One region of the Telluria sp. AZSoR62 genome, then DNA from elsewhere that is predicted to be linked to it. Evidence: predicted binding sites of a transcription regulator. Region 1 holds the regulator's gene; the other holds the start of a gene.
The links. The regulator FliA, encoded in region 1, starts transcription of late flagellar genes. The targets are predictions, from matches to a motif close to CTAAAGTTTNNNNNNNNNNNGCCGNTA.
Positions count from the first base shown of each region.

Region 2: AC3XQU_RS09970 (flagellar protein FliT) is a predicted target of FliA. The motif match lies at 3,091-3,117, and genes of this name have one in related genera.

Region 1 is NZ_JBYTST010000001.1:5,545-10,545, forward strand. Features, by position in the region: gene AC3XQU_RS00030 (M35 family metalloendopeptidase) at 1-350, shown strand, start outside; gene AC3XQU_RS00035 (hypothetical protein) at 424-921, opposite strand; gene motD (flagellar motor protein MotD) at 969-1,727, opposite strand; gene AC3XQU_RS00045 (flagellar motor protein) at 1,738-2,481, opposite strand; gene AC3XQU_RS00050 (RNA polymerase sigma factor FliA) at 2,463-3,191, opposite strand; gene AC3XQU_RS00055 (MinD/ParA family ATP-binding protein) at 3,224-4,042, opposite strand; gene flhF (flagellar biosynthesis GTPase FlhF) at 4,035-5,001, opposite strand, start outside.
Region 2 is NZ_JBYTST010000005.1:105,384-110,384, forward strand. Features, by position in the region: gene AC3XQU_RS09960 (M13 family metallopeptidase) at 1-177, opposite strand, end outside; gene AC3XQU_RS09965 (M1 family metallopeptidase) at 205-2,841, opposite strand; gene AC3XQU_RS09970 (flagellar protein FliT) at 3,169-3,450, shown strand; gene AC3XQU_RS09975 (HDOD domain-containing protein) at 3,638-4,612, opposite strand; gene AC3XQU_RS09980 (type IV pilus assembly protein FimV) at 4,979-5,001, opposite strand, start outside.

The sequences.
Region 1 (5,001 bases):
GCGTGGCCACCGTGAAGTCGAACTTCGCCAAGATCACGGACGCGTTCGCGAACAAGCCGGTGACGGTGGATTGCGGCTGCAACAAGACCTACTACGCCTATGTCTACCCGACCCAGCCGTACAAGATCTATGTCTGCAAGGCCTTCTGGACGGCGCCGATGACCGGCACCGATTCCAAGGGCGGCACCCTGCTGCATGAAATGAGCCACTTCAACGTGGTCGCCGGCACCGACGACAACGTGTACGGCCAATCCGGCGCCGCCAACCTGGCGATCACCAATCCCGACCTGGCAGTGCAGAACGCCGACTCGCACGAGTACTTCGGCGAGAACACCCCGGCCCTGAACTAAGCCGCAAGGACTGTTTCGGATAGCAGGAAGGGCGGCCTTGCCGCCCTTCCTGCCGTTTACAGGCTGTGCGCTGTCAGCGGCTGAAGCTGAAGCGCACCGGCGTTGCCGGGCTATGGCTTACCGCATCGAGCTCTTTCACATCCTTCAGCCACGGCCCGTCGTAGCGGATCTCGTAGCTCCCCTTCCCCTGCCTGAACGCATACGCCGGCGTGATGTCGATGGTATTCATGTGCATGGTGTGCGGCGCCACCGGATGGTAATCCTGGGCCGTGAGCGCGCTGCGCTTGACCATCATGCCGGTGTAGTCAAGCGGCTTGCCGGGCGTGGCGCCCTGCATGTCCAGCACCTCGAAACGCCGGCCCGTGAGTTCGTCTTCGGCGGCGACTTCGCGCGGCACATAGATCGTGGTCTCGCCATGGTTCTCGACCGTCAGGCGCACCCGCACCTGGCCGCCGGTGGTCTCGACTTCGAGCTGGTGGCGCACGGCCGCGTCTTTTTCCACGGCGCCGACGGCGCTCACGAGGCCGCCCAGGGCAAGGACCAGCAGGGCAAGGATGGGTTTGACATGCATGCGCACTCCTTGAAAGAATATTTCAAACAGACGGCAAAAATGACATTTTATTTCAGGGCCGTGGGCGGCGGCTCGGGCGTCGCGGCCAGGATCATCACCGCAACGCGCCGGTTGCGCGCCTGGTTGACGGGGCTGTCGTTGCGCGCCACCGGCCGCGTCGCGCCATGGCCGATCGCCGACAGCCGCTGCTCCTGTACGCCGCCCTCGATGAACAGGCGCACCACGCTGGCCGCGCGTACCGCCGACAGCTCCCAGTTCGATGCATACTGGGGCGTGGCGATCGGCAGGTTGTCGGTATGGCCTTCGACTTCGACCATGTGCGGATCGTCTTTCAGCAGGCCGGCCACCTCGCGCAGCACCGCGCGCGCGTCCGGCTGCAGCACCGCGTCACCCTGGTCGAACAGCGCGCTGGCATTGATCTCGATGCTGATGCCGCGCGCGTTCTGGGTCACGCGCACCTGGCCCGATTTCACCAGCGGCAGCAGGGTCGCCGACAGGTCTTTCGACAGGGTCTCCAGGCGCTGGCGGTCGCGCCGTGCGGCCTCGATGCGCTTGCGGTTGACGATGTGCGACAGCGGCAGCGCCGGCTCCACGCGCGTGGCCGCCTGCGGCGCCAGGCTGCGCCCGCCGAAGGCGTCGCCCAGCGCTTCGGACAGCACCGCGTACTTGCCTTCGTTGACGATGGAAATCGCGTACATCACGACGAAGAAGGCGAACAGCAGCGTGATGAAGTCGGCGTAGGAAATCAGCCAGCGCTCGTGGTGCTCGCCGGAAGCCGAATGATCGTCGTAGCGTTTGCGCGCCATGGTCCAGCGCCTAGTGGCGCATCAGGAGGCTGGCCACGCGCTCGTCGACCACGCGGGTATGGTCGCCGCTGGCCAGGTCGTGGAAGACTTCGGCCAGGATCTCGTACTGGGTCACCTTGTCGGTGACGATGGCCTTCAGTTTGTTCCCGACCGGGTAGAAGAACAGGTTGGCCAGGCCCACGCCATATACGGTGGAGACAAAGGCGACCGCGATGCCCGAACCCAGGCGCGACGGGTCCGACAAGTTCTCCATCACGTGGATCAGGCCCAGCACCGCGCCCAGGATGCCGATGGTCGGCGAATAGCCGGCGGCCGATTCCCAGATGCGCGCGGCCTGGCGCTGGGCGAATTCGTAGGCGCTGATTTCGCTCTCGAGCAGGCTGCGGATCTTGTCGGGGTTGATGCCGTCCACCACCAGGCGCAGGCCCTTCTGGACGAATTTGTCCTGCGTGCCCATGTACTGCTCGAGCGAGAGCAGGCCGTCGCGGCGCGCCGTCAGGCTCCACAGCGCGATCTCGCGCGAGAGCTTGTCGCGGCCCGATTTCGGCGGGAAGAACACCCAGCGCAGCATGCGCATCCCATGCAGGAAGCTGCGGGTTTCGCTTTGCAGCAGCACGGCCCCGAAGGTGCCGACCACCACGATGGCAAACGCGGCCGGCTGGATCAGCGAGGCGAACTTGCCGCCGTCGAGCGTATGGCCCACCAGGATGCCCGCCAGCGCGAGCACCAGTCCCGCTACGCTGGCCCAGTCCATAATTGCTCCTTGAGCGAGGCACGCAGCCGCGACACCGCCTGGGTGTGCAGCTGCGACACGCGCGATTCACTCACGCCCATGACCGCGCCGATTTCCTTCAGGTTGAGTTCTTCCTCGTAGTACAGGCCCATCAGCATCTTCTCGCGCGGAGGCAGCTTGTCGATGGCGTCGATGACGGCCTGGCGGAAGTCGGTGTCGAGCAGCGAGCGCAGCGGGTCGGCGTCGTCGACCGCATAGCGGTCGAGGAAGCTGTCGCTGCCCTCTTCGTCGTGAAAATCCTCGTAGTACAGCAGCTGGTGCCCGCCGCCGTCGCCCAGCATGTCCTGGTACTCGGACAGCGAGATCTTGAGCGACTTGGCGATTTCCGATTCGCTGGCCGGGCGGCCGAGGCGCTGCTGCAGCGCTTCCATCGCAGCCTCGACCTTGCGCATGTTCTGGCGGGTGCTGCGCGGCATCCAGTCGCTCGAACGCAGTTCGTCGAGCATGGCGCCGCGGATGCGCAGCACCGCATAGGTCTCGAACTGGGCGCCGTGGTTGTCCTCGTAGCGGTTGATCGCGTCGAGCAGGCCGATCATGCCCGCCTGCACCAGGTCATCGACTTCCACCGAAGGCGGCAGCTTGGCCTTCATGTGGTGGGCAAGACGCTTCACCAACGGCATGTGCTCCGTCAGCAAATGGTTCTTGTCCGCTTTCCCTTTGACCGTGTACATGCGTTGCTTGTCTTCTCTTCTTCTCTAGCAGGTCAGGACCCGAAATGTGCGCCGCCTCCCCGGCCCAGCTGCGGCATCGCGTGCAGCGCGAACTTGCCTGCCAGCTGGCGGAAAGCAACCGATGCGCCCGCCAGCGGGAAGGCATCGACCACGGCGCGCCCCAGGCGCGCGGCGCGGTGCAGGTATTCGTCGGCCGGTACCGAGCCCATCGAATTGAGGGTCACCGCCAGGTAGCGTGTTGCCGCGGTAGACATATTATCGTATACAACCTTGGCTTCCGCCTCTGTCGCGCCGGTAACAAGGATGCCGAAAGGACGGCGGCCCAGCTGGTGCGACAAATGCTTGATCAAGGCGTAGGCATTCGTGATCGATGCGGCGCTGGTGGAGACCTGCACCACGATCTCGGAACTGGCCATCAGCGGCAGCGGCAATTCGCCGTCCGGGCCGAGTTCGGCGTCGACCATCACGATGCCGGCCTGCTTGACCAGCACGTCGAAGGTCTTGCCCAGGCGGCGCGCGTCGTCGGCGCGCTGCGGGCTGCCGAGCGAAGCCACCGAGAAGCCCTGCGGCACCGCGTGCAGCACCTGGTTCAGGCCGCATTCCTGGCGCGCCACGTTGGTCAGCGCGGCGGCGCGGCTGATGCCCAGGCGCCGGGCCACGCCATACTCGCGCTCGCAGGCGTCGACGATCAGCACGTCGTTGCCGGCCTGGGACAGCGAGGCGCCCAGGTTGACCAGCATGGCGCCCTTGTCGTCTTCGGGGGTAGCGGAAAGAAAAGTCACGATGCGCGGGCGCGGGCCCTGCAGCATCCGGCGCAGGCCTTCGGCCTGGTCGAAATCGAAACTAGCCAAGGGACACCTCGCGCAGCGAACGGTCGTTGTGCAGGTTGCCTGCGTTGGCGCCGGCGGCGGCCATCATCAGCGGCAGGTCGGCGTCGAAAAAACCGTTGCCGGCGGCCTTGCTGCGGAAGGCGCGGTCGACCAGCATGGCGCGGTCGGCCAGGTGCAGGTCTTCCGGCACGCGCTGGCCGTTCGAGATGTAGTGCAGGTTCAGCTTCTGGCGGATCACGACGTCGAGCACGTTGCCGATCGAAGCGGCTTCGTCCAGCTTGGTCATGATGCAGCCGGCCAGGCCCGAACCTTGATAGGCGCGCACCACTTCGTTCAGGGTCTCGTTGGTCGAGGTCGCGTTCAGGCACAGCAGGCGTTTCACGTCGGCGCCGGATTCGCTCAGCATGGCCACCTGTTCCGTCACCATCTGGTCGCGCTGCGACATGCCGATGGTGTCGATCAGCACGGTGTGCTTGTTCTTGAGTTCCTTCAGGGCGATGCGCAGGTCGGCTTCGTCCTTCACCGAGTGCACCATCACGCCCAGGATCTTGCCGTAGATGCGCAGCTGCTCGTGGCCGCCGATACGGTAGGCGTCGGTGGTGATCAGGGCCAGCTTGTCGGCGCCGTGGCGCATCACGCAGCGGGCGGCCAGCTTGGCGGTGGTGGTGGTCTTGCCGACACCGGTCGGGCCGACCAGGGCGAACACGCCGCCGCGCGAGAGCAGGTCGTCTTCGTTGGCGATGGTGGTCAGGTTACGGGCCAGCACGGTCTTGATCCAGCGCAGGGCTTCGGCCGCGTCCTTCGTGGCCGGCATCTTGTCGATCAGGTAGCGCGCCAGGGTGGCCGAGAAACCGGCGGCCAGCATCTCGCGCAGCACGGCGTTCTTCTGCGGTTCGCGCTGCGAGCCGGCGTTCCACGACAGCTCGGCCAGCTGGGTTTCCATCATGCCGCGCATGGCGCGGATTTCATTCATCATGCCG
Region 2 (5,001 bases), on a different contig from region 1:
CTCGCCATTGGCCCAGGCGTAGAAGTCGTCGCCCGGCAGCATGACGGCGGCGGCCGGCCTGGCGGCTTGCCCGGCCGGCGTGGCCTGCCCGGCGGCCTGGGCAGGAAGGCAGGCAAGCGCGGCGCCGCACAGGGCGAGCGTGACGGCGGTCTTGATTGGAGTCCAGCTGGTCTTCATAGCTTCCCTTCAGTGAATGATGGCGACTTAGTTGTGGTGCAAATATTGTAGGGCGGCGCGTACCTGCGGCAGCAGGCGCGCCTTCTGGGCCGCCCGCACGCGCACGCCATTGCCGACGCGCTCGGCTTCGACCACGCCATCGGGACCGAAGTTCTTGCGCATATAGGCTTCCATCATCTCGGCATGCGCCGGGTTGCTGGAGGACGCGACGATGCTGGCGAACACGGCGTTGCGGCCCAGGGATTCCATATTGTTCAGCAGCGCTTCGCGGTTGGCGACGGCAAAGTTCCAGGTCTGGTCCGGATGCTCGTTGGCGACGCCGCCCACGATATACGGCACCAGGTCCGGCGGGGTCTGGGGCGAGAGCAGCGACTGCAGCGTGCGCGCCGCCAGGGCCGGGTCTTGCGCGGCGGCCATTGCGCGGCCGTAGCGGTTGCGCTCCTCGCTGGTGGGGGCATTCGCCGCGCGGGCGGCCAGGATGTCGTAGGTAGCCGAATCGGCATAGCGCCCGGCGGTGGCGGTGACGAAGTCGATCATCGAAGGCGGCACCGCGGCCGGGTCTTGCAGGAGCCGCGCAAAGCGCGCCCGGCCCTGCTGGATCGCCGCCGGGTCGCCGGCGCGCGCCAGCGAGGTCGCCAGCATCCCGCGCAGCTGGGCGTCCTCAAGCGTTTCGCCCGGCTTTTCTTCCCAGCCGAGCTGCTCGAACTTCGGGCGCGCCAGGTCGATGAAGAAGCGCCGGATCAGGGCGCGTTCCGGCTCGCCGCGCGCCAGCGAGTCCAGCGTGCGCAGGTGCGACAGGATCGCTTCCCACACCGCCAGGCGCGGCTCCTCGCCGTAGCGGCGCACCAGGTTCAGGTAGCCGTCCAGGCCCATGCGGCCGTTCGAGGCCAGGCTCCAGGTGTCGGCCAGCAGGCGCAAGCGCGTGCTGTCGCGCAGGCGCGGGGCCTGCTCGGCCAGCGCGCGGAAGCTCGTTGGGTCGTAATGCAGGCGGAAATAGCCCACGCTGTAAGGATCGACCACCAGCGCGCCCTCGCAGCTGGCCTGGGTCAGCGTGGTGCTGGGGCCGGACAGCAGCGTGTACCAGGCCTTGCCGTTGACGGTGCCGACCTGCAGCGGCACGTTCCACAGGCGCTTTTCGACGGGCGGCTCGTCCAGGCGGTACTGTTCCTGCGACAGCGTGACCTTGCGCTTGCCGTCCTCGCAGACCTGCTCCACTTTAATTAAAGGGAAGCCCGGCTGGGTGGTCCAGTCCGAGGCCAGTTTGGCCACTGGTTTGCCGGAAGCTTTTTCCAGCGCCGCCCACAGGTCGGCTGAGGTCGTATTCGAATACTGGTGCCTGGCCATATAGGCGCGCATGCCCTTGCGGAAGGAGTCTTCGCCCAGGTAGGCCTCGAGCATGCGCAGGAAGGCTTCGCCCTTTTCGTAGGTAATGGCATCGAAAGCCGCCGCGGCCTGCGCTTCGGTGTCGATCGGCGTCTGGATCGCGTGCGTGGTCTTGCGTGCATCCAGGTTCATCACGTATTCGCGCTCGGCCACGCTGTCCAGGTAGGGACGCCATTCCGGATGGAAGTGCTGGGTCGCCTTGGACGCCATCCAGGAAGCAAAGCCTTCGTTGAGCCACAGGTTGTCCCACCAGGCCATGGTGACCAGGTTGCCGAACCACTGGTGCGCGACCTCGTGGGCGTTGATGTTGAAGGTGAATTTCTTGACCTTTTCCGGGCTTTTCTTCGGGTCGTACAGCAGGGTCGGCTCGTTGTAGACCACCGCGCCCCAGTTTTCCATGGCGCCATTGAAGCCGCCGGGAATCGCGATCTGGTCGAGTTTCGGCAGCGGATACGGGATGCCGAAGTAGTTATTGAAGTAATGCAGCAAATCGCGCGTGGCCGCCAGCGGGAACACGGCCGAGCCGAGCTTGCCCTCGGTGGTGACGATGCCGATGTCGACGCCGTCCTGCTTGCCGGCGAGGCGCTCCAGCTCGCCCGCCACCAGCACCACCAGGTAGCTCGGCATCTTCGGGGTCGTGCCGAAGGAAATGCGTTGCACGCCGCCCGCGAGTTTTTCCTGCTTCTCGATCGGGGTATTCGAATACGCCTTGAAATGGCCCGGCACGTCGACCGTCAGCTTGAAGCGGGCGCGGAAGGCCGGCTCGTCCCAGGTCGGCAGCATGCGGCGCGCGTCGCTCGGGGCCATGGTGGTGGCGATCAGCTTCTTGTCCGCCCCGCCCGCCTTGTAGTTGACGTAGAACAGGCCGCGCCCTTCGCGGTTGATCTGGCCGCGAAAACGCATGGCCAGCTCGTACTTACCCGGCGCGAGCGGCGTGGACAGGTCGAAGCGCAGGGTTTGCTGCGCCTTGTCCAGCACCGGGTTCAAGGCGAGCTTGCCGATGCCCCTGCCGGACAGGCTGGCCGCGTCGATCTCCAGGTTGTCCGCGTTGAGCATGATGGTCGAGGTCGGGCTCAGGACCTCGATCTCCACCGTTTGCTGGCCGCGGAAGCTGTTGCCGGCGACGTCGGGCATGATATGGGCGTCATAGTGCAGCGGAATCACGTCCTTGGGCAGCTTGCCCGGCGTGGCCGCGAACGAAAACGGCGCCTCGGCCTGGGCCGTGGCCGCGGTCAGCGCGAACGCGGCCGCCGCGGCGCGCGCCACTAGCATGTCTCTCATAGAGTTCTCTCTCGAATCTGTTTTTATTTGATGTCGGCCTCGCGCCCTGGCGCAAGAACCCAGCCTGCAGGGTAAGCATGCCGGCTGCGCCCTGCCCCTGGAATGCGACAGACTGCATAAAACGCGGCCAAACTGCTGAATTCAAGGAATGGCGATGGGCATTCTGGCCCATGCACCCGCGATTGACCATGCATGACTGACAACATTCATGGCCCGCGAAAAATATTTTAATTATTTTCGAAGAAAACCCTCAAGTTCCCGACAGCCCATCCGTAAATGCCTTAGATAGCCGGTAATCCAGCCGGCGAACCTTGCCTCGGTGCTAACATGAAATCGAACGACGTTCTCTCGATGTACGAAAACCTCGCCGGCCTGACGGGCCAGATGAAGCATGCGGCGCAGGCAGGCGAATGGACCGCTTTCGACAAGCTGAACGTCCAGGCAAGCGTGGCCGCAGGCGCCGCGATCTGCGGCGTGCCGGCCCTGGACGGCGCCAAGCGCCAGCGCAAGATCGATTTGATCAAGCAGCTGATGGCCAACGACCGCGCGATCCGCGACGTGACCGAGCCTTGGATGGGCCAGCTGGATCGCGCGATGTGCGCGCATTGATCGGTACGGAATACAGCTCAAGGCACCTGCGGGTGCTTTTTTATTGCCTCTAGCGGCCGATATTTGAATTGCCGTCCCCCGTAGCGTGGGCAGGTTTCCTGCCCACGCGGCGATAGTTTGCGCTTGCATCATCCGGCGCGAGAACGGAGCCCTGAACGAGCACCGCGTGGCCAAGGAACTTGCCACCCTACTCTTCGAGGTTACTCAGCTTCCCCAGGCAGCGCCGCTGGAAACTGTTCAAGCCCTCCGCCACCAGCGCATCGTCCTCCGACAGCATCCCCGCATCGATCAGGATCCGCAGCTTGGCGATATGGTCGCCCTGCGCCAACGCCTGGGCCAGGCTCGATCCGCCCGGATCGCCCGCCAGCGCAATCGCATCGGTCACGCCGTTCGGGAAATCCCAGTGCGTGGCGATCACGGCCGACAATTGCCGGCTGCGCGCCAGCAGCTCCATGCCGAAGGCCGGCGATCTGGGCACCTTGCCGTTCTGGCAGACCCGGTCGGCCAGCCGGAAGGCCACGATCAGCCCCACATCCTGCATCAGCCCGGCCAGGCAGGACTCGAAGATATCGGCCGTCAGCCCCGGCGCCATCAGGCTGGCCGCCACCGCGCATTTCTCGGAATGGTTCCAGACCAGCGGCGCCGCGCGCCGTGCGAAGCCGGCTTCCTGCATCCGGATCACCGGACGGAAGGCAACGCGCGCCAGCAGCATGCGCAGGCCGTTCTGCCCCAGCAGCATGATGGCGGCGTCCAGGGTCTTGATCGGGGTAATCGGGCGGTAATAGGCGCTGTTTGCTTCGCGCAGCACGTCGGCCACCAGCACCACGTCTTCTGCCACCTGGCGCGACAATTCGCCGGTGGTCACGCTCTCGTCGCGCAGGCTGCGCAGCAGCTTGGGGATCAGTTCGGGCACCCGCGGCACCAGCTCGGCGGCCACGGCCGGGTTCTGCGCCACGCTGCGCACCTGTTCCAGGATCAATTGTTCGGTCTCCGCAGGCGCGTCGAACCCGGCCGGGCCCAGCAGCCAGCGGTAATACAGTTCGTCGGCCTGGGCGGCGTCGGGCGGCGCGTCCGGCGCGGCGGCGTCGGGCTGCGCGGCGGCTATCTCGGCGGCGGCCTGGCTATCGGCGCTGCCCATCAAACGATTGATCCAGTTTTTCATAATGTGCGGCTATTCTTGTACCCGCGATTGTAGCGCCGATCAGTGCGCAGCAGGCTGGCCGTCATGCGCTTTGCATGGCATAACAAGACGCCGGAAATGACAAAAGCGCCCGCAGGCGCTTTCGTTCGCACCCGGGCAGCCGCCCGGGCGAGGAATTCGGGAGAGCGAGCACCAGGTATCTCCTGGCGTCGCCTCTTGCCGGTTGCATCCGGCGTTCGCTGCCTTGGCCGGCTCACGAACTGCTTCCGGACACAGGCGTTTCTTCAACGTTTGCCTGCTTTCCGCGCCACGCTATCGGTGGTGGCTGCGCCAGGCCTCTGTGCCGTTTGTGATCTAAACGACCACATTTTTAGTATAACGCAAATCTCAAACTTGTGTAGACGAGTCGT